Regions from separate parts of the Paenibacillus sp. J2R1T-4 genome, predicted to be linked through region 2. Evidence: a T-box and tRNA genes for the amino acid it is inferred to sense, from the RefSeq annotation. Region 2 holds a T-box; the other regions hold tRNA genes.
The links. A T-box is a leader RNA that pairs with one kind of tRNA and senses whether it is charged. The one in region 2 lies ahead of AC58QD_RS29940 (arginine--tRNA ligase), so its partner is inferred to be a tRNA-Arg.
Positions count from the first base shown of each region.

Region 1: it encodes a tRNA-Arg, which carries the amino acid that the T-box ahead of AC58QD_RS29940 (arginine--tRNA ligase) is inferred to sense. The anticodon was not compared.
Region 3: it encodes a tRNA-Arg, which carries the amino acid that the T-box ahead of AC58QD_RS29940 (arginine--tRNA ligase) is inferred to sense. The anticodon was not compared.
Region 4: it encodes a tRNA-Arg, which carries the amino acid that the T-box ahead of AC58QD_RS29940 (arginine--tRNA ligase) is inferred to sense. The anticodon was not compared.

Region 1 is NZ_JCAUBA010000018.1:5,198-10,186, reverse strand. Features, by position in the region: gene AC58QD_RS24500 (HD-GYP domain-containing protein) at 16-1,086, opposite strand; tRNA gene AC58QD_RS24495 (tRNA-Arg) at 1,433-1,508, shown strand; gene AC58QD_RS24490 (alpha/beta fold hydrolase) at 1,625-2,401, shown strand; gene AC58QD_RS24485 (small acid-soluble spore protein P) at 2,701-2,847, opposite strand; gene AC58QD_RS24480 (hypothetical protein) at 2,889-3,038, opposite strand; gene AC58QD_RS24475 (hypothetical protein) at 3,059-3,403, opposite strand; tRNA gene AC58QD_RS24470 (tRNA-Ser) at 3,571-3,657, opposite strand; gene serS (serine--tRNA ligase) at 3,751-4,989, opposite strand, start outside.
Region 2 is NZ_JCAUBA010000028.1:58,947-63,935, reverse strand. Features, by position in the region: gene AC58QD_RS29945 (ArsR/SmtB family transcription factor) at 1-150, shown strand, start outside; gene AC58QD_RS29940 (arginine--tRNA ligase) at 211-2,271, opposite strand; T-box leader at 2,335-2,628, opposite strand; gene AC58QD_RS29935 (hypothetical protein) at 2,750-3,061, shown strand; gene AC58QD_RS29930 (ROK family protein) at 3,046-4,029, opposite strand; gene AC58QD_RS29925 (D-sedoheptulose-7-phosphate isomerase) at 4,026-4,664, opposite strand; gene AC58QD_RS29920 (amidohydrolase family protein) at 4,844-4,989, opposite strand, start outside.
Region 3 is NZ_JCAUBA010000010.1:172,366-177,354, reverse strand. Features, by position in the region: gene AC58QD_RS18155 (DUF4838 domain-containing protein) at 1-1,787, shown strand, start outside; gene AC58QD_RS18150 (WD40/YVTN/BNR-like repeat-containing protein) at 1,844-2,080, shown strand; tRNA gene AC58QD_RS18145 (tRNA-Arg) at 2,360-2,437, opposite strand; gene AC58QD_RS18140 (YtxH domain-containing protein) at 2,450-2,827, opposite strand; gene AC58QD_RS18135 (DUF948 domain-containing protein) at 2,814-3,299, opposite strand; gene mnmH (tRNA 2-selenouridine(34) synthase MnmH) at 3,451-4,515, opposite strand; gene selD (selenide, water dikinase SelD) at 4,566-4,989, opposite strand, start outside.
Region 4 is NZ_JCAUBA010000008.1:60,875-65,863, forward strand. Features, by position in the region: gene AC58QD_RS15225 (extracellular solute-binding protein) at 1-172, shown strand, start outside; gene AC58QD_RS15230 (M55 family metallopeptidase) at 196-993, shown strand; gene clpP (ATP-dependent Clp endopeptidase proteolytic subunit ClpP) at 1,136-1,717, opposite strand; tRNA gene AC58QD_RS15240 (tRNA-Arg) at 1,904-1,978, opposite strand; gene AC58QD_RS15245 (sugar-binding transcriptional regulator) at 2,242-3,261, shown strand; gene gap (type I glyceraldehyde-3-phosphate dehydrogenase) at 3,351-4,355, shown strand; gene AC58QD_RS15255 (phosphoglycerate kinase) at 4,470-4,989, shown strand, end outside.

The DNA.
Region 1 (4,989 bases), on a different contig from region 2:
TTTCTGAAGAAGCCACTACTTGTTGCTGACTGCTTCTCCTACACGGAAAATCATTATGTTCAAATGCTTGGATAAATCAATCTCATAGGGCTGCTTAAGCGGTTCTCCATAAGGATTGCGCAAAACGCGGATGACTGGTCTATGCTTGAAATCGTTATTCACCTTAGACACAATTCCCGTCTCACCAGAATTTAACTCCACACTTAGTCCAATCGGGAACAAAGCTACTCTGTTGCGGAATTGTCTGACCTTGTGAATATCGAATAATGTGCCGGCACCGCCATATAGAATCTCAATAGCTTGATGCGGAAGCATGGCTTCACGATGCGCCCTTGGGTGTGTTAGAGAATCATACGTGTCGAATAACCCGATCCATTGAGCATAAGGATGGATCTCATCACCCTTCAGACCATGCGGATAACCGGTCCCATTGATACGTTCATGATGCTGCATCGCACAGTGGGCAACTTCAATAGGAATGCCTGCCTCTTCCTTCAGAAGCTTGAAGCCGTACTCCGTATGCTTTTTGATTTCGGCGTACTCTGCAGGGGATAAAGTAGCTTGCTTGGTCAATATTTCTCTCGGTACTTTGAGATTGCCAATGTCGTGGAGGAGCGCGCCAAGGCTGAATGAGTCCAGTTCCTCTCCTGAATAGCCTTCTAACATCCCGAACTTAGTCGCATATACACATATATTCATCGACTTCTGGATGTAATGCTGCTCGTAGGCATTGGATTGAAACACATTCATGTTCATTAACATAATCGTTTCATGGTGTTGTAAATCGTCCACAACCATACTGACACTTTTGGAGCATAGTTTATACAATTGGCCGTTAGAGGTCCTTGGATCGTAGCTTGTGCTGGCAACGCGATCAAGTATATGAAGCAGCGTAGATCTGAGATTGACTCGAGTCTCTTCCTTGATTAAATCCTCAATGATTATATCATCGGTTTGAGTGTCCTCAATATGAAGGTACTCTATGCCCATCTTTTGCAATTTGTTAATCACATTCTGCGTAAGCTGGTACTGGTAGCCGACTAGGATTTGTCCCTCGCTGCTAAAGATCGGTTTGCCTAATCTCATGCCGGGCACACACATATGTGTTGGAATTAGGCGCATTGGTAGTAGTCCTTTCTCCTTACTGGGGGGTGTTGTCAACATCCTATATATCTATATCTATTTCATTATCCCATAATGGGCTTGTAAGCTCTGTGTATTATTTTACAGAAAATATGTGTACTTTGACACCTATTTTAGCTAGGAAAGGTAAAATATTTATTTAATTTGTCCCAGATCATTTGCCACAGGCCAAAAATTAGGTCTTTTTACTTATTTTTTCGCGTATATCTCATCCAGAGAGACGTTTTTTCTTCGTAAAATATAACCGCTGTATCCCTTCTGCAAAATATGCTATAATGTTTCTTGCTGCGGCCCCGTAGCTCAGTGGATAGAGCAAACGTTTCCTAAACGTTAGGTCGGATGTTCGAGTCATCTCGGGGTCGCCATTTTTATGTATCATAGGATTAACTCCGTCATCTCCTTTACGAAGGGGATTTTTTGCTTTCTATTCGTATTAAAGGCATACTAAGAGATAATTCGGTAAAAGGAAGGATGACGACATATGACCTCTCAAATTCAGCTTGCTTATGAGGATAGTGGAGCCGGACGTCCGTTAGTCCTGGTACATGGTTTTTGCGGCAGTTCCGTGTATTGGACAAAAACTAGTGAGCTTCTCAATTCAGATTATCGAGTCATAGCCCCCGACCTCCGCGGTCACGGGCGTTCAGAGGCCCCTGATGTACGTTATACGGTCGAGATGATGGCGGATGATCTAGTTGCCCTTATACAGCGCCTAGAACTGGATAAACCGGTTCTGCTTGGTCATTCCCTCGGCGGTTATGTAGCGCTAGCATTTGCTGAGAAATATCCAGAGCTTATTTCCGGCTTTGGGCTTGTTCATTCCACAGCCCGGCCTGATGATGATCAAGGCAAGGCCAACCGTAATAAAGCGATCGAGACAATCAAAGAAAAAGGCATGGAACCTTTTATTGACGGCTTGATCCCTAAGCTATTCGCTCCTGATCATTTAGAATTGATGGCTGGATTAGTCCAGACGGCACTAGAGATCGGGTATGCAACAAAGCCTGAAGGTGCGATTCATACGGCTGAAGCGATGCGTGATCGTCCAGACCGGAATAAGGTGCTGCGCGATGCGGGGCTTCCTATTCTGCTCGTCGCTGGCGGTGAGGATCAGATTATTCCAGCCGAGAAAACCTTCTCCGTACAAGCTCCTCATATTACACAAGCTCGCATCGAACAAGCCGGTCATATGAGCATGATGGAGGCACCGGAGTCGTTAGCCAAAATCATTGCACAGTTTGTTAAGAGCCGTTGTTAAACGTTAAATTAACGAATGACACACAACAAAAAGGACCCTCACGGGTCCTTTTTTGACGGTGGATGATAGACGATCTACCTAACCTATTTCTTCAGTAACCTTGGATGATTGCTGTCAGCCAACAATCTTAATGTGTTTGTAGAACACTAAAGTGTCTTTGGCACATCCCCTCGACTTTCTGTAAAGAGGTAGTTGATCATAAAGTGAACATTCTGCTGAAAGCATTCAACGGAACCACACCTCTCTTCACACCGTCCTTAGTATGATGCCGCTTAGCTGAGGTAATTATTCTACCATTTTTAACCTTCTCCGTTATTATGGCGGCTATGGTTAGCTTGCTTCGTTTTTTTGGAGCCCGAAAGCGGTTCTTGCATGGCCTGGTTACGTTGCTTCCTAGGCTGCTTTGTGTATGGAGTATCAACAGGCTGTGCAGTTGGTTTAGACATGCAGAAGTACCTCCCTAAGCGTAATGGATTGTGATCGTGATTTACTCTTCATCGTGATTAAGAGCATCTTGGTGTCTTCGATCGTTTGTATCTTGCTGCCATTGCTGGGCTTGATGGCTGTTTACTGGCGTCCGCTCCAAATCCTTAACTACGTTGGCCAGGTTTTTATCCTTGGCCTTATTTTTGCCCATCTCTAGATCCCTCCGAAAAGTTACTTATGGGTTATTCTTTGCAGATTTTGTGCACATTCATGAAGATATCTAACATATTGCTGGACGAGGTCTTGAACCATCTCTGTATGCTCATCCACGGATTGATCATCCTTCTGGACGTCGACTAGCTCCACTTTAACTTCGCGGGAATCCACATAAATGACACTGAAATCCAGTGAATATTTGGTGCGTCCTGCTGAAGCGATGTGGATTCGGAGCTCCTGCTCTGCTGGTCCGGAATGAACTTCCACTTGATCAGAATTATTCATTACAGCGGGCAGAGTATTACTCCATGCCTCTCTTAACTTCTCCTGATCCACCGTCAACGTATCCGAACTACTCATTCTATAACCACCTCCTCCAACTTTAAAATGCCGCTAGAGGAAAGGTTTTATTCCATGAGGAGAAGCACAAAATAAGCCATGAACGCTCATAGCCGTAACAACTAATTGCTACATGTGGCAGATATACAAAAAAACGACCCTAAGGTCGTTTTGTCGTCCTATCTATACGGAGAGGGTGGGATTCGAACCCACGGAAGAGTTTCCCCTTCGCTGGTTTTCAAGACCAGAGCCTTAAACCACTCGACCACCTCTCCAAGCTGTCACTAAGACGTTGTTGTCTATAGTGACAAAAAGCATTGTACCACAGCCGGCGCCCGCTTACAAGAGCTGACCAAAAATTATAAGATCTATCGTGCAGGAATGGATTCTAGACCGTTCATATAAGGGCGAAGAACGTCTGGAATACGTACACTGCCATCGGCTTGTTGATAATTCTCCAGAATCGCCGCTACCGTTCTTCCAATAGCCAGACCAGAACCATTTAACGTATGTACGAATTCCGGTTTAGCTTTGGCATCTCGGCGGAAGCGAATATTCGCGCGTCTCGCTTGGAAATCCTCGAAATTACTGCAGGAAGAGATTTCGCGATACGAATCCCCGCTTGGCAACCATACTTCGAGATCATACGTCTTTGCAGATGAGAATCCAATATCCCCTGTACACAAACTGAGCAGGCGGTATGGAAGCTTCAATAGCTGAAGCACTTTTTCCGCGTTTTGAGTTAATTGCTCTAACTCAGCATACGACTCTTCTGGCTTACATAACTTGACTAACTCAATCTTGTTGAATTGATGTTGGCGAATCAAACCCCGTGTGTCTCTTCCTGCAGAACCTGCCTCCGAGCGGAAGCATGCGCTGAACGCTACATAATTCTTAGGCAGCTCTTCCCCATTCATAATCTCATCTCGGTGATAGTTCGTTACAGGCACCTCTGCAGTTGGAATCAGAAAATATTCCGTTCCGTTCACCTTGAATACATCCTCTTCGAACTTGGGCAGTTGTCCGGTCCCTGTTAAGCTGTCGCGGTTCACAAGGTAAGGAGGAAGCATTTCTTCATAGCCATGCTGATCTGCATGCAGATCCATCATAAAGTTCATCAGAGCACGCTCTAAGCGCGCGCCATACCCTTTATAGAATACGAAGCGCGATCCCGTTACTTTGGCGGCAGCTTCGAAATCAAGAATACCCAGAGCGTGTGCAATCTCCCAATGCGGCTTCGGTTCAAAAGAGAGAACAGGGACTTCGCCCCATTGGCGTAGCTCTATATTGTCTTCTTCGGAACGGCCAATCGGTACAGATGAGTGGGGCATGTTCGGAATCGATAACAATATTTTGTTCAAATCTTCTTCCAACACACGAATTTCATCGTCCAGCTGTTTGATCGTATCCGAGACATCACGCATTTCGATAATAAGCGCTTCAGCATTATCACCGCTTTTCTTGAGACGCGCAACTTCTTGAGAAACGGTATTCCGTCTATTCTTCAGCTGGTCGGATTGTTGAAGCAGTTCTCTTCTTCTTGTGTCCACACCTTCAAATAAGCTCAACTCTTCATAATTCTTGCCTCTGTGGCTCAGAGCCTCTTC
Region 2 (4,989 bases):
ACACTCGAACATTTGAAATTAGACGCCGGGGAGCCTATTACCGTCCGATTCAGTGTGAAAGAGAATGCTCACAACCGCGGCGGTCTGAATATACTCGGCAACCACTTTGGCAATGTTCCGCAGGACATCAAGCTTGTCTTGTCGAGGTGACGCATCAAGGACCTGACCGGTCATTCCAACTTCCGGTCAGGTCCTTTGTTCACTTGTAGATCACATGCGAGAAGGTGTGGGCAAACCGAGCAATTGCAAAGCTTCTCCCAGCGTTTCTTGATACTTCAAGGTCAGCCCGATCCGGAAGCCTCGACGCTCTTCGTCCGCCTTCAGGATCGGGCATGCGGCATAGAACGTATTGAAAGTGGTAGCTAATTCATAAGCGTAATTCGCAAGCAGATTAGGCGCCCGCTCCTCTGCCGCGGCTATAAGCACATCCGGCCAGCCAGCCATCTTACGCAGTAGAGCGGATTCGGCTGGCTCGAGCTGCTGGGCTGAATCAAACCGCGGCTCAGACAGAGGCACGAGCTCCTTCCCCGCCTTGGCAATAATGCTCGCAGCCCGCGCATACGCATACAGCAAATACACCCCTGTGTTGCCGGATATCTCGGTTGCCTTGTGCAGATCGAACACGACCTCAGTCTGCAGGTTGTAACGCAGCAAATAATAACGGATAGCAGCTGCGGCTATTGCCTTGCTGGACAACCCAGTGCGACGAGAACGTTTCTCTTCAATTACACGTTCCATAAGCAGCACCATATCGGCTACTTTGATCCCGATGCCCTGTCTTCCAGACATCGCATAAGAGGCTTTGCCCGCCGATGTATCAAGTCCGAGCTCCTCTGCAGTCGCAGGGCTTAGGGACACAACCCCGTAGCTTACATGCTGTAACCGGTTAGCCTGTTCATGGAAGCCCAGCACCTCCAACGCTTGTTTGACCATCGCTTGAGGATATTCCTGTCTCGAATCAATCACGTTCAGCACGATGTTAGCTCGCCCAAACCGTTTGGAAGAACCTCTCCCCGCTGCAGCAGTCGTCCAAAGCTCTTTGGAAAAGAGGCTGTAAGAGAACTCTTTGTCCAATAAGCCGAACTTCCATAGATGGTAGGCGATATCTTTGGCGGTGTAGGTCAAAATTCCATTCGACCTGACCAATACTTTGTCGGCCTGATGCTCTTGAGCGGAAGCTTCGGCGGAAGCTTCGGCGGAAGCTTCGGCGGAAGCTTCGGCAGATCCTTCTACAAGCGCAGCTTGATCGGATGCTTGCTGCTGGTCACTTCCTGCATCTCCGCCAATCTGCTTCAGAACCCAGCAACCAGCTTGCTTGCCTTCTTCCACTTGGACGAAGGAAGGCGTTTCACGAAGCCTCTCGAATGCAGCCTCCCAGAACCCTTGACGCACAAGATGGCTCTCCCATACAAGCACGTCATAACGAATCCCGAACAGCCGCATTTCCTCCACATGCTCGCGAACGATCTTCTCCGCTACTAATTCACCTAACCAAGCCGTACTTGAGTGGCCAGCTTCCAGCTCATGCAGAATCCGTGTCCGCTCCTCGAGTAACCCCGGATTCACGGAATAAGCCCTGTTGACCGCAGCATAGGTGTCCCAGCAGAAATCTCCGAATCGCTCCACCTTCGCTTGCGAGCCGGTATGGAGCAAGCCTACGACTGTATCTGCCAACTGGTTCCCTAGATCATCGATATAGTTGTGCACCTCCACTTTGTAACCTATCTTTTTGTAGAGACGCGCTAACGTATCGCCTATGCAGGAGTTGCGGAGATGACCAATGTGGGCCGCTTTATTCGGATTGATAGATGTATGTTCGATGACGACCTTTTGCACGGATGACCGTTCAGCATGAAGTTCTTTCTCCAACTCTTCCTCATTCTCATGTTCTGCAGTCTCTCCAGTCTTATGGTCATTCGCCTTTCCAAGAGACCGCTCGGCCCAAACCCTCCAATCCAAATGCCAATTCACGAATCCCGGCGGTGCTGCCTCCACCTTCTTCACAAGGCCGTCTAACATCCCTTGCTTCTGCAGCCCGTTCACGATATCAGCAGCAATCTGCATGGGCGGTCTTCGCAATATTCGAGCGAGCAGCATAGCCACATTAGAAGCATAATCACCATGATCCACATGCGCAGGCTGCTCGATCAATACTTGCAGCCCCTCTGGCCAAGCCGCTCCATGTTGCTGTAAAAGATGCTGTACTTGCTCTTGCAGAATTGACGTCAGTTCGTGCTTCAATGAATTTTTCCCGATCCTGATCCTGGTCATCGTTGTACCCTCCATCAAATATCAATTCCTTACAAAACGTCAAAAAAGCCCTCATCTCTTAATAAAAGAGACGAGAGCTTATTCCCGCGGTACCACTCTTCGTGCTAATCATCATTTGACCGAGCGATAATCACTCGCGAATGATGCTTAACCACCTTAACAGCATAACGGTCCGTCCACCGGATCATCCTACACCTTCGCATCAGAGCTCGCCCACTTACCTGCAGCAGCTATATCCGCAAAGGTTCAGATCATCATCTCCCGGGCCCGCTTCCCCATTGGCTTACGTACCGGCTTCCACCAACCCGGCTCGCTTGAACGATTGCCAACAAATACTGTCCCATTCATTGATTGAATATTTTGAATTATTCTCGCATATCTGATCCGCTTCTGTCAAGCACACTCTGTATCGTATTTCAGGTGGAAATTCGATATACTAGCAGGGTGGTAAATATTCCTGAAGAAGGATGTGAAGAGCATGGCAGACTTTATGAGAATAACCGGCATAATCCAGATCATAGGTGGAATTATTCTAGGACTTATACTTGGAAATATGTACGGAAGTTGGAGTATTGCATTCTGTATCGTCGTAGTTCTTAACGGTATATTGTTTATCGCGATCTCGATCATGATGGAGTCCATGCAGCGCATGGAAGATAATATATACCAACTATCGAAGGCCTACTTCCAGAACAATCCTAGCGAGCATTCCTCTCCGAAGGCGCTCGGCAATTCGCGCAGCAGCTTATCGAAGATGACGCACTACAAGATGGGTCAAACAGAGGAGTAATCTACAAGAGTGGAAGCTACCGATAAGCTTGCCAGGTCGCCTACGTTCTCCCCCAACCCTGCTGGAACAATTTCACATACTTTCATGCTGTAGGGAAGCGCTTCTCTTGCCAGTTCTTCCATTACGATTGGTTCAAGTATAGACTGCTGTCTGCCGTATATGCTGCCGATTACGATTCGCTCAGGATTCAGGATGTCCACTAGAAGAGCTAGACCCCGTCCAAGCTTGGTTCCCACGATGTGAAAAATATCAAGCGCAGCCCGATCGCCTTGCTGCGCAGCTTCTCCAACCTTCTTCGCAGTAATCAAGTCAAGGTCCGCATATGTAGGACAGAACGAGGGAGCACTTTCCTGGCCTCCAGCCAACGCTTCCTCAGCCTTCCAGCGAGCCAATTGGGCGATCCCTCCGCCGCTGCAAAATCCTTCGAACGAGCCCGTTTTGTTGTAGCCGACTGGACCATGGTCTTCCATGCGCAAATGCCCGACCTCTCCAGCCATATCATTAGTCCCTGAATAAAGACGGCCTTCGATAATAAGTCCGGCACCCATGCCGGTTCCGAATGTGAGAAATACCATGTTCCGGCAGCCCCGGCCAGCGCCCCATCTCCATTCTGCCAAGGCACAAGCATTAGCGTCGTTCTGCAAGCCTACAGAAACACCATAGCGGTCCTTAAGCGGAGTCACGACGTCGATCCTATCCCAGCCCGGCAGATTGGGTGGCGATAACACAAGTCCGGCACGGCTATCCAAAGGGCCGCCGCAGCTGATGCCGATTGCCTGTAGAGGCTCACTGCCTTGTTCAGCAAGCAACCTATCCATCGACTCTATTATTAAGTTCATAGTGGCTTCAGGTGAAGGGGGCGTGGGAAACATGATTTTGCCGATAATGTCCACGTTCTCTTCACTTGCGTTCCCTAAAGTCACGGCGCATTTGGTGCCTCCAATATCCACTCCGCCTAGTAAAGTCATGACGCAAAAAACTCCTCCTCAAGCAATATGCAGAGCGCGTGATAAATCGGCAGGTGCCTCTCTTGAATATCAGGGGTATGTTCATAGGGAACGCAGATCGTGGCATCACAGATCGCTTTCATTTGTCCGCCAGAGAAGCCCGTCAATCCAATAGTTTTTACACCGATTGCTTTAGCCACCTTAAGAGCATGCAGCACGTTCGCGGAGTTGCCTGAAGTACTGAGCCCAATCAGCACGTCACCAGGTTTACCATACCCGTACACCTGTTGGGCGAACACAAGGTCAGGCGCCATATCATTCGCGAATGCGGTGGCTAACGCAGTATGGCTGACTAGCGAGATCGCAGGCAAAGCCCCCTGCAGATTACTGGCGATGTAATCACTAGTGGCGGAGTCTATGCCCTCGAGCTTAGCTCGGAACTCCGCAGGTACGGGTCTGCGCAGCAGGAAACCTTTCATCAATTCTCCGACGATATGCTCACAGTCTGCGGCGCTTCCTCCATTACCGCAAATCAACGTTTTATTACCGTCACTGTATGAGTGCTTCATTATTTCAAACGCTTGGTCGATCTCCGAGGCACACGCTTGCTCCAGCTCCGGATATTTGGAGTACAATTTTTGCAAGATCGGTTTCAATGGGAAATCCTCCGTTTCGTAATTTGGGAGTGCAATAACTCTAATATAGCTCAAAACGATCTCGTGTGGTGAACGGAAAATCAAATTTGGAGTAAAGGGGTTTTCCTAGCAAAAAGGGCTGTCCCCCAGGTCTTTTGTTAGACCTAATGGAGCAGCCGTATTCTCTATCCTTACCTCGTCTACTCGTTACACCAAGCAAGCAATTTCTCTGCATTTCGGAATGCAACTTGTTCGACGTCCGCTTGTGAAACATCTGTGTATTTCAACTTAGCTATAATCGCTTCCGGGATGAAGAAAGGTGTATGCGATCCGAACAAGACTTGAT
Region 3 (4,989 bases), on a different contig from region 2:
ATGCTGTTTACACATTTCTGGAAAAGCTCGGCTTCCATTGGTACGCCCCTGGTGAAACAGGTGTCATTACTCCGGAGCCCCTCTCTCGCCTCCCCGAGATTCGATGTCAGGAAAGGCCAAGCTTCCGGACAAGAGGCTGCTATTCAGAATTCATCGACGACCGAAATGCCGATTTATTCGATTGGATGGCACGTAATCGAATGAATTATGCCCATTTATTTACCATTAAGAATCCACATGCGCTGAAGAAAAGGGGAATCCGTATTGCGGGCGGAGGTCACGATATCCTCTACAAGTATTTGGACCCGCTTAGCCCTTACCCTTACGCGCATCCCTTGTTTGGAGGAGATGGGAAGCCGCAAGACCCCTATCCCGTAAGTCTGGAATACAAAGGGGACACCGACAGCGATGGGATACTTGCTTATGTGGAGTCCCATCCTGAGTGGTTTGCACTAGTAGACGGGGAAAGAAGTTACTACCGCAGCCCGGAAGCCTTAAAGGAGCAGTATTTCGCCGGAGACAATCATTGCCTGACACATCCGGACGCATCGGATGAGCTCGCCAAAAATATAATCACTGCTCTTGTCGATGGAGATTTGAAGCATGTGGATGACTTGAACTTTTGGCTGCTAGATAACGGGAATTGGTGTTCCTGCGATAGGTGCAGCAGCAGTGGCAATTATACGAGCCGGTTGATCCTGCTTGTCCATCATTTGAGACAAAAGCTCTGTCAGGCGATGGCAGAGGGCATTCTCAAGAGGAATGTCCGAATCCTGTTCCCAGCTTATCATGAAACGCTGGAAGCTCCTGATAGACCCCTTCCTGAATCGTTTGATTACCACAATTGCTTTGCTATATTTTTCCCTATCGAAAGATGCTATGTCCATACGTTCAACAATAAGGGTTGCACAGAGACCAACCTACAGCTGCTTCATAATTATGAAAGCTGGACCGTGAATACAAACCGTCATTTTCAAGGGGAAATGTTTATAGGTGAATATTTCGGTGTAAGAACGTTTGCTGCTATGCCGATTCTCTTAAGCAGCATCATTGCTAATGATATCCCTTATTACTACGAGACGGGAGCCCGACATTTCTATTATATGCATATCACAAGCGGAAGGTGGGGAATGCTCGCCCTCAACAACTACCTGTATGCGGCGCTCCTGTGGAATGCTAAGGCTGATACACGAGCCATCATGGATACGTATTTTGTACAATACTACGGCGAAGCTGCAGGCCTGATGAAATCCTTCTATGAGAAATTAGAAGTCGCACTAAGCAATATCAAGTATTTGAAGCATTATCAGGAGATCGATGGAGAGAAGCATTCCCTTTGGTTAAAGATCAAAGATCGTGAGGAAAACTTGTTTCCGTCTGAACACATGAAATATGAAGCCAACGGAGAAAACGGTAACTCGGGAATTAGCCTGGTTGCTACCGTAGAGCAACTCCATGCTTGCAGAGCGATTCTGGATGCGGCCCTATTCAAGGCGGAGAAGTCCATCGTAGCTCAGAGGCTGCTTGAGGACGAGATGAGATTCGACTATGGCCATACGATGATTATGTTCTATTACCGAGTGGTTCGTACGGTGACACTGCTGCAGGCGGATAAATCGCTGCTTGCCAGAGCCGAGTTTGCTCATTGCCAGTTGTTTGCCGAGAAATTGAGAGCATCAAAGCTTCCATTAGACAATTATGATTACAGCAAGTATTACGATAGCGGTCTTGACGCAACATGGATCAAAGCATATTACGAGCAGCTGCTTACCGAATTTTTAGATTAAAGGTTAGGACAGGGGAGGATATACTGCCTTTCTGCGTGGCGAGAGGAGACAGAGGGTTGTGGGTATCTGAGGATGGCGGCCAGAGCTGGAGCTTATCAGCATTTCCTGGCATATTGACGGATAATTATGGAGTGACTGCCCTTCTATTCGACCGTGTCGTCTATGCTGCTGCTTACGAAGATGGCATTTACCGATCGAACGATTCGGGGGACAGCTGGGTGAAACTTACCGGTTCGGATAATCCCGACAAACCGGCACGAATGGTTCTGTCTGCCTCTGGAGATTGCATTTAACGATCCTCTTGCCGATTTGGATACAACAGCGTCCTATATGGTCGTCAGCAAGAGGTTACGAATTTAATACCGGCGTCGATACTGAAAACGCATGGAGACTGGTATTTGTATCTGGATCAGCATTCAGCCTCGAACATATTAAAGTTGCAGCTCTAGATGAGAAAATAGCTTAAGCAAAGACCGCGGAAGCGGACCGTAGCTGCCGATTTTCGCAATTGTATATTACTATAACAAAACAAAAGACCGCGATTTCTCGCGGTCTTTCCACATGCTTGACGTCCCTGGAGGGATTCGAACCCCCGATCGCACGCTTAGAAGGCGGATGCACCTTTTCAACTATTACATTTAAGTAGGGTTAAGGTGGATGGTCTACCTGGTTTCCTTAGGGAGCATAACTTCAGCGTCAGCCGGCATAATGTCTTCGCTTGTAGCTGCCACTTCATGACGAGCATCTTTCCAAGCGCGCACCTCGTCGCTGACGTTACTTGCTACTTCCTTCGCCTTTTGCACCCAATCCCCGGTCTGCAAGGAAACTTGCTTGGCGATTTCTTGTGTTTTGCTGCTAACGTTACTTGCAATTGATTGTGTCTTCTCACTCACTGTAAGGACTTGCTCCGATAAATCAGCTCTCAGATCTTTACCGGACTTTGGAGCCAGTAATAATGCGGTTACAGCCCCAAGCACACTGCCAATTACCGCTCCTACCAAGAATTCCTTACCTTTACCACCCGCATTAGGATTCGACATTTGGATCATCCCTTTCCATCGTAGGTTTGGGTTGGTTCGCCTTTTGTTGCTTTCGATGCTGCCACTTTTGCCATACCTGAAACCCCCATGCCGCCCATTCGATCGCTTCAGCAATTCGCGGCTGCCGCCCTTCGACTGCCTGACCCGCTTGCTTCACCGACTGTGTGACCGTAGCTGAAACTTGCTTCACAGAGGTTGTTACCTGCTGTACCGATTCGCCCACTTGACCAATAGACTGGAACAAGCCGTCTAATGTTTTCATTTTTTCGTGAACGTCCTCCGTAACTTGCTGTGCGGTCTGCATGACTTTAACGGTCTGTACGGACATTTCACCCAATTGCTGCTCCATGCGCTCCAAGGTTTGGTTCATCTGCTTCATGGATGTACGCGCTGTTTGCAGAGCGGCGATAAGAAACCAGACCAATGCGATAAATGCTGCTGCTATAAAGGCTATACTAATTTGCCAAATCATACGCGGATCCCCTCTTCTCGGCGGTTTCATTATGCAATGGGTTCAATGGTTGTGCTGCAATTTCTGCTAGACGAATGCCCATTTCTTACTTCCATTATAGATCGGAAGCGCCCACTTTGACACAACAATTGGCAAAAAAAAGAACGGACCGTTATGCTCGGACCGTTCCATGGTTAACTGAGCTTTTAGGGAACCGTTCATTGATTTGCTGCAGAACAGCATCTACTCCATCCTCTACTGTCTCTACGCTGCATACCACTCTCTGCTCGTATTGCAGGTTTGCGTGAGTATACCTGGGATCGTAATAATAAGCGAGCAGCAGGGCAACAGCTTCAGCAAAACGTTCTTCCTGCAGGTGTCCATGAATTTCTGCTGCGATTGGAGTATGAATCCGGCTCCGAATGTGATCGAAAGCTTGAATACATGCCGCTTTATGCAGACTTGGTTTATACTCCTCCAAGATGTGAGCGACCCGCTTTTCTAAGGGCAAGTCCACAAACAGCTGCTCTCCCTTGGCCTTAGCTTCCATCAAGAAGTCCGGAATGTTGATTTTGCCAATCCGCTTACTCTCGGCTTCCAGCAGGATATAAGGACTATTGTTTAATTCCTGAAGGCGAAGGGCGAGGAGAGCCTCGAACGTTTTCTGATTATTAGGAGTCAGTCCTACTTGGCCAAAAATTGACCCCCTGTGTCCGGCCATGCCCTCCAGATCAAGCACAGGAAGCCCCTTCTGAGCAAGCTGCCGAAGCAGCTCGGTCTTCCCAGATCCGGTGTAACCGTTAATTACGATAGCTGGCTTTGTGAGCTCATAATGCTCCAGGAAGTCTACGACCCATTTGCGGAATGACCGAAAGCCTCCCTGCAGCCGCGCAACACGGATGTCCATGAGAGACAACAGCGTTGCCGTAGTCTTGCTGCGCATCCCTCCGCGCCAACAGAACACAGCCTTAGGACCAGGAATAGAAGCGAACTGCTTGATATACTGAGGCAGCTTCGCAGACACGACCTCGAGTCCCTTTTCCTTAGCGGCATCGAAGCTAACTTGTTTATATAATGTTCCAATCACGGCCCTTTCCTCATCATCGAAGAGAGGAATGTTCAAGCTGCCCGGGATCGTTGCATCTGCAAATTCTGATTGTGAGCGCACATCTATTAATGTAATCTCCTGCATTTTGTGCCGTTCCAGCAGCTCTTCAATGCGAATTTCTTGCACCATGACAAGTTCAGTTCCTTTCTAGTTGTTACGCGGATGCTAGGAATAGAGAGCTATCCATTCCGCACTTGAATATGTCCGGCGTGCTCGCCGACGGCTTCGCCGATCGCGGCGGCTTCAACGCCCGCAGCGCGAAGCGCGGCGTACAGCTCCGCCGCCTGCCCGGGCGCGACCGCGATGAGCAAGCCCCCCGAGGTGACCGCGTCACAGAGCATCCATTGACCAATATGGTCAATGGATGCATCGAACGTGACGCTGCCCTCGAGGTGGGCGAAGTTGCTCTTCGTGCCGCCCGGCACGAAGCCCGCCTCCGCGAGCTCGCGCACGCGAGGCAGGAAGGGCACGCGCTTCGCATCGATGCGCAAGCCTACGCCGCTGCCCTTGGCCATCTCGGACGCATGTCCGAGCAGGCCAAAGCCGGTCACGTCGGTGCAGGCGTGCACCTCGAAGCGCTCCATCGTCTCAGCCGCTGTCTTG
Region 4 (4,989 bases), on a different contig from region 2:
GGATGCGCAAAAGGGAGGGGAGCTAAGTAAATATATAATCGGCGAGCAGACAAAGATGATTGTTGGACAGCGTCCAATTGCGGATTGGGATAAGGTTGTGCAGGAATGGATGGACCGCGGTGGTGCTCAAGTCATTCAAGAAACGAACGACGCTATTAAAGCACTTAAATAACTTTTAAAAAAGAGAGTGAGCCTATGAAAATCTATGTTAGCGTAGACATGGAAGGAATTGCTGGAATCATTTCGAAATCACAAATATTTAAAAACGAATTGCATTATGAAGAGTCAAGAAGGCTTTTGACTAACGAGGTAAATGCTGTCGTAGAAGGGTTACTGCAAGAAGGAGTAGATGAAATTATCGTAAAGGATGCGCATAGCACAGGCTTTAACTTTCTACTTGAGGAGTTGCATCCGGGTGCGACGTATTGCATTGGTGGAACAAACATAGCCGAACGCTTCCCTGGATTAGATGCGTCCTTCGATGGAGCTATGCTGGTTGGTTATCATGGCATGGCTGGAACGTATCGAGCAATTCTGGATCATACCTACTCGATTAAGAGCTTTACTGAAATTAACCTGAATGGACAACCGATCGGTGAAATCGTAATTGATAGTCTGCTCTTTGGGCTAAGGGATGTACCTGTGCTGTTGGTCACGGGGGACGATACGACCTGTGTAGAAGCTGATCGTGAGCTTGGACCGGACGTCCAGACGTACACGACGAAAATAGCAACTGGACGCCACAGCGGTTTAATCAAGCCCCCGCGCAAGGTGAACGAAGAGATCAAGGTCGCGATTAAAGCCGCCCTAGCGAAAAAGGAGGTATGCAAGCCTTATAAGAAGCAAGGTCCTTACGAATTGGTCGCGCATTATTTATCTACTGATTTGGCGGATGCCCGCTATTGCGATGGCAAGGAAACCATCCGACTTGACGGTCTGCGGATTTTGTTCAAGGATAATGATTTGGTCAGACTATTCAACAGAGCATTGTAACCACTCTTGCATTCCTTTGCTCAAGCTTGTGTTTCTGTATTCACAACCCAGCAGAATTACACCACAACAACAACAACAAGAACAGCAGGGAGTTGGCACTTGGCCAACTCCCTGCTGTTCTTGCTGAGTAATATTTTTCAGTCTAAGCGTTCGTAACAACCTTGTCGATCAAGCCATATTCTACAGCTTCTTGTGCGCTCATGAAGTAGTCGCGATCGGTGTCCTTGTCAATCCGCTCAATCGGTTGACCGCTGCGCTCGGCCAGAATTCCGTTCAGCTTGTCACGCAGCTTGAGGATCCGCTTGGCGCGAATCTCGATATCGCTCGCCTGACCTTCTGCACCGCCAAGAGGCTGATGGATCATGACTTCGCTATTAGGCAGCGCGTAACGCTTGCCTTTGGCGCCTGCCGCGAGCAAGAATGCGCCCATGGACGCAGCCATACCTACACAGATCGTCGACACATCAGGTTTAATAAACTGCATCGTATCATAGATAGCCATGCCTGCCGTAATCGAACCGCCCGGGCTGTTGATGTATAAGGAAATATCTTTATCCTGATCCTGGGCGGACAAGAATAACAATTGTGCAATAATGGCGTTTGCTACTGCATCATTGACAGGTGTGCCCAAAAAAACAATACGGTCTTTCAGTAAGCGGGAGTAAATATCATAAGCACGTTCTCCCCGTCCATCTTGTTCGACAACCATTGGAATATAGCTCACGGCAAAGCCTCCTTTATGGAACAAGTATGCTCCAAAATGAATTGGTATTAAACCCATCATACTGAAAAAAACATCAAAGGTCAAGGAAGGTCAAACGAAGTGAAAATAAAAACGTCTCCGAGCAATCGGGACGTTATGGTGTGCATGCTATTGATGTTGATAATAATGAAATAACAAGAGAGTTAATGGCGCGCTCGCGAGGAATTGAACCTCGATCTCAGGCTCCGGAGGCCTACGTCATATCCTTTGGACCACGAGCGCACGATATCAAGTTAAGGCTGACATTTACCTTAAGGACAAGAGCTACTTAATCATAGGCAGCAAAAATTATTATAGTGGATAATAGCTGAAAAATCAAGAGTGCGACAATATGTGTCATAATAGGGCCCCGTACGGCTTGCAATTGCAAATAAGGAGCATTATAATAAAAATATAAGCGGGACACAAATTGCTTTGTAGGGACTTAATACGTCCCACTCGCTATTTGCTCCATGCAAGTCTTTCAACCAGGAGTGAAGGCCGCCATGAGGCATATTCTTGATATTCAGAAACAGCTGGTGCCTGACTTGACGGATGTATTGAAGAAGCGTTACTCCATTTTACACCATATTCACATTTCCGGCTCGATCGGACGCCGCACATTAGCAGCTAATCTTAATTTAACGGAGCGGGTGCTGCGCGCTGAGGTAGATTTTCTCAGGGAGCAAGGATTACTGGATGCAGAATCGTCTGGTATGAAGCTAACCGAGAGCGGGAGCCGCTTGTTGGAAGATATGGAGCTGCTTATCAAAGATCTCTTCGGCCTGTCTGACTTGGAGGAACAGTTGAAGCAACGATTCGGGTTGAATCAAGTCGTTGTAGTTCCCGGTGACTGGGACCATTCGGTCTTCACCAAGAAGGAGCTGGGGCGCGCAGGTGCTGCAGCGCTTCGCAAGTATGCTACTAAGGACGACGTTATTGCTGTAACTGGTGGGTCGACGCTTGCAGAAATTGCAGGGTTCCTGGCGCTATCGCCCACACTCAAGGGCAGCTTGTTCGTTCCGGCACGCGGTGGCCTAGGTGAAAGCGTTGAGCTTCAAGCGAATACGATCGCCTCTACGATGGCGAAGAAGACAGGCGGTCAATATCGGCTGCTGCATGTCCCTGATCATCTGGGCGAAGAAACCTATCAGTCTCTGATGCAAGATACGAATATTCAAGAGTTGGTTAATGTTATTAGAGGCTCCCGTATTGTCGTACATGGAATCGGAGATGCTATTTTAATGGCCAAACGCCGCAAGGTAGATCCTCATACTATTGAGAGTCTAAAGACGGAAGGCGCGCTGGCAGAGGCATTCGGGTATTATTTTGACCGCCAAGGGAAGGTTGTTCATAGAATGCCTACGGTCGGATTGCGGCTGGAAGACATTCAGAACACGGAAGTCGTTATCGGGGTGGCAGGCGGCCGCAGTAAGGCTGAAGCGATTGATGCCGTCATGCATTATGGGCACAATGATGTGCTTGTAACTGATGAGGCTGCTGCTCAAGAAATTCTTAAGCTGTAACAGGTGAACCTAGTACTGTGTTGTCACGACTCCCTCACACGGACGTCTTGAAATAGATTACAATCCCATTTTCCTAGGAGGAAACCCACATGGTAAAGTTAGGTATTAACGGATTTGGCCGGATCGGCCGTAATGTATTTCGCGCATCGTTGAACAACCCGAATGTTGAGATTGTAGCAGTTAACGATCTTACAGATGTGAACACTTTGGCTCACTTGCTGAAGTATGACACGACTCATGGACGTCTTGACGCAACTGTTGAAGCAGGCGAAGGCTGCCTGATCGTTAACGGCAGAGAAGTGAAGATCTTCGCTGAGCGTGACCCTGGCAACTTGCCATGGGGAGAATACGGCGTAGAGATCGTAGTAGAATCCACAGGGATTTTTACAGCCAAAGAGAAGGCAGAAGCTCACTTGAAGGGCGGCGCCAAGAAGGTCATCATCTCCGCTCCAGCGACTAACGAAGATATCACTATCGTAATGGGCGTTAACGAAGACAAATACGACCCAGCCGCTCACACTGTAATCTCCAACGCTTCCTGTACAACCAACTGTCTGGCGCCTTTTGCCAAAGTATTGAACGACAAGTTCGGAATCGTCAAAGGGATGATGACTACAGTTCACTCTTACACGAACGATCAAAGCGTTCTTGACTTGCCGCACAAGGATCTTCGCCGTGCACGCGCAGCAGCTGAGAACATCATTCCTTCATCCACAGGCGCAGCCAAAGCCGTATCCTTGGTATTGCCTGAGCTGAAAGGGAAATTGAACGGTATGGCTTTCCGCGTACCTACTCCGAACGTATCCGTAACCGATCTGGTTGCAGTACTGAATGTGAATGTGTCGGTAGAAGACGTCAATGCTGCATTGAGAGAAGCTGCTAACGGGCCGCTCAAAGGCATTATGAACTTCACGGATGAGCCGCTTGTATCGAGCGATTTCAATGGCGATCCAGCTTCCTCCACAATTGATTCGTTGTCCACAATGGTAGTTGGCGACAACATGGTGAAGGTTGTGTCCTGGTACGATAACGAGTGGGGCTACTCCAACCGTGTGCTTGACCTGGCTTCTTATATTGCAAGCAAAGGGCTGTAAGCTCATAATAGATTAAAGCGGAGGAGAAGCGATTCTCCTCTTAAGTATTTCGCCAGAAATGCACTTCGCAAGCATGCGCTTAAGTATTTCGTCATATCGAACAGGAGGGTCCCGATGAATAAGAAAAGTGTTCGCAACGCAGAGGTAGCCGGCAAGAAAGTGTTCGTACGCGTAGATTTCAACGTTCCGCTAGAGAATGGCGCTATTACAGATGATACTCGAATGCGTGAGACGCTGCCGACCATTACTTACTTAATAGAGCAAGGCGCCAAGGTTATCCTGGCCAGTCATTTAGGTCGTCCTAAGGGACAAGTTGTTGAAGAGCTTCGTCTGACACCAGTAGCGGCGCGTCTATCAGAGCTGCTTGGCATGCCGGTGGTCAGTGCAACGGAATCTATCGGTGAAGCGGTTCAAGCTCAAGTCGATTCCCTGCCTGCGGGCGGCGTCCTGTTGCTGGAGAATGTTCGATTCCATGCAGGAGAAGAAAAGAATGATGCTGAGCTGGCGAAAGCTTTTGCAACACTTGCCGATTTGTATGTGAATGATGCTTTTGGCGCGGCGCATCGCGCACATGCTTCAACAGAAGGCATCGCACATCATTTGCCGGCAGTTTCCGGCTTGTTGATGGAAAAAG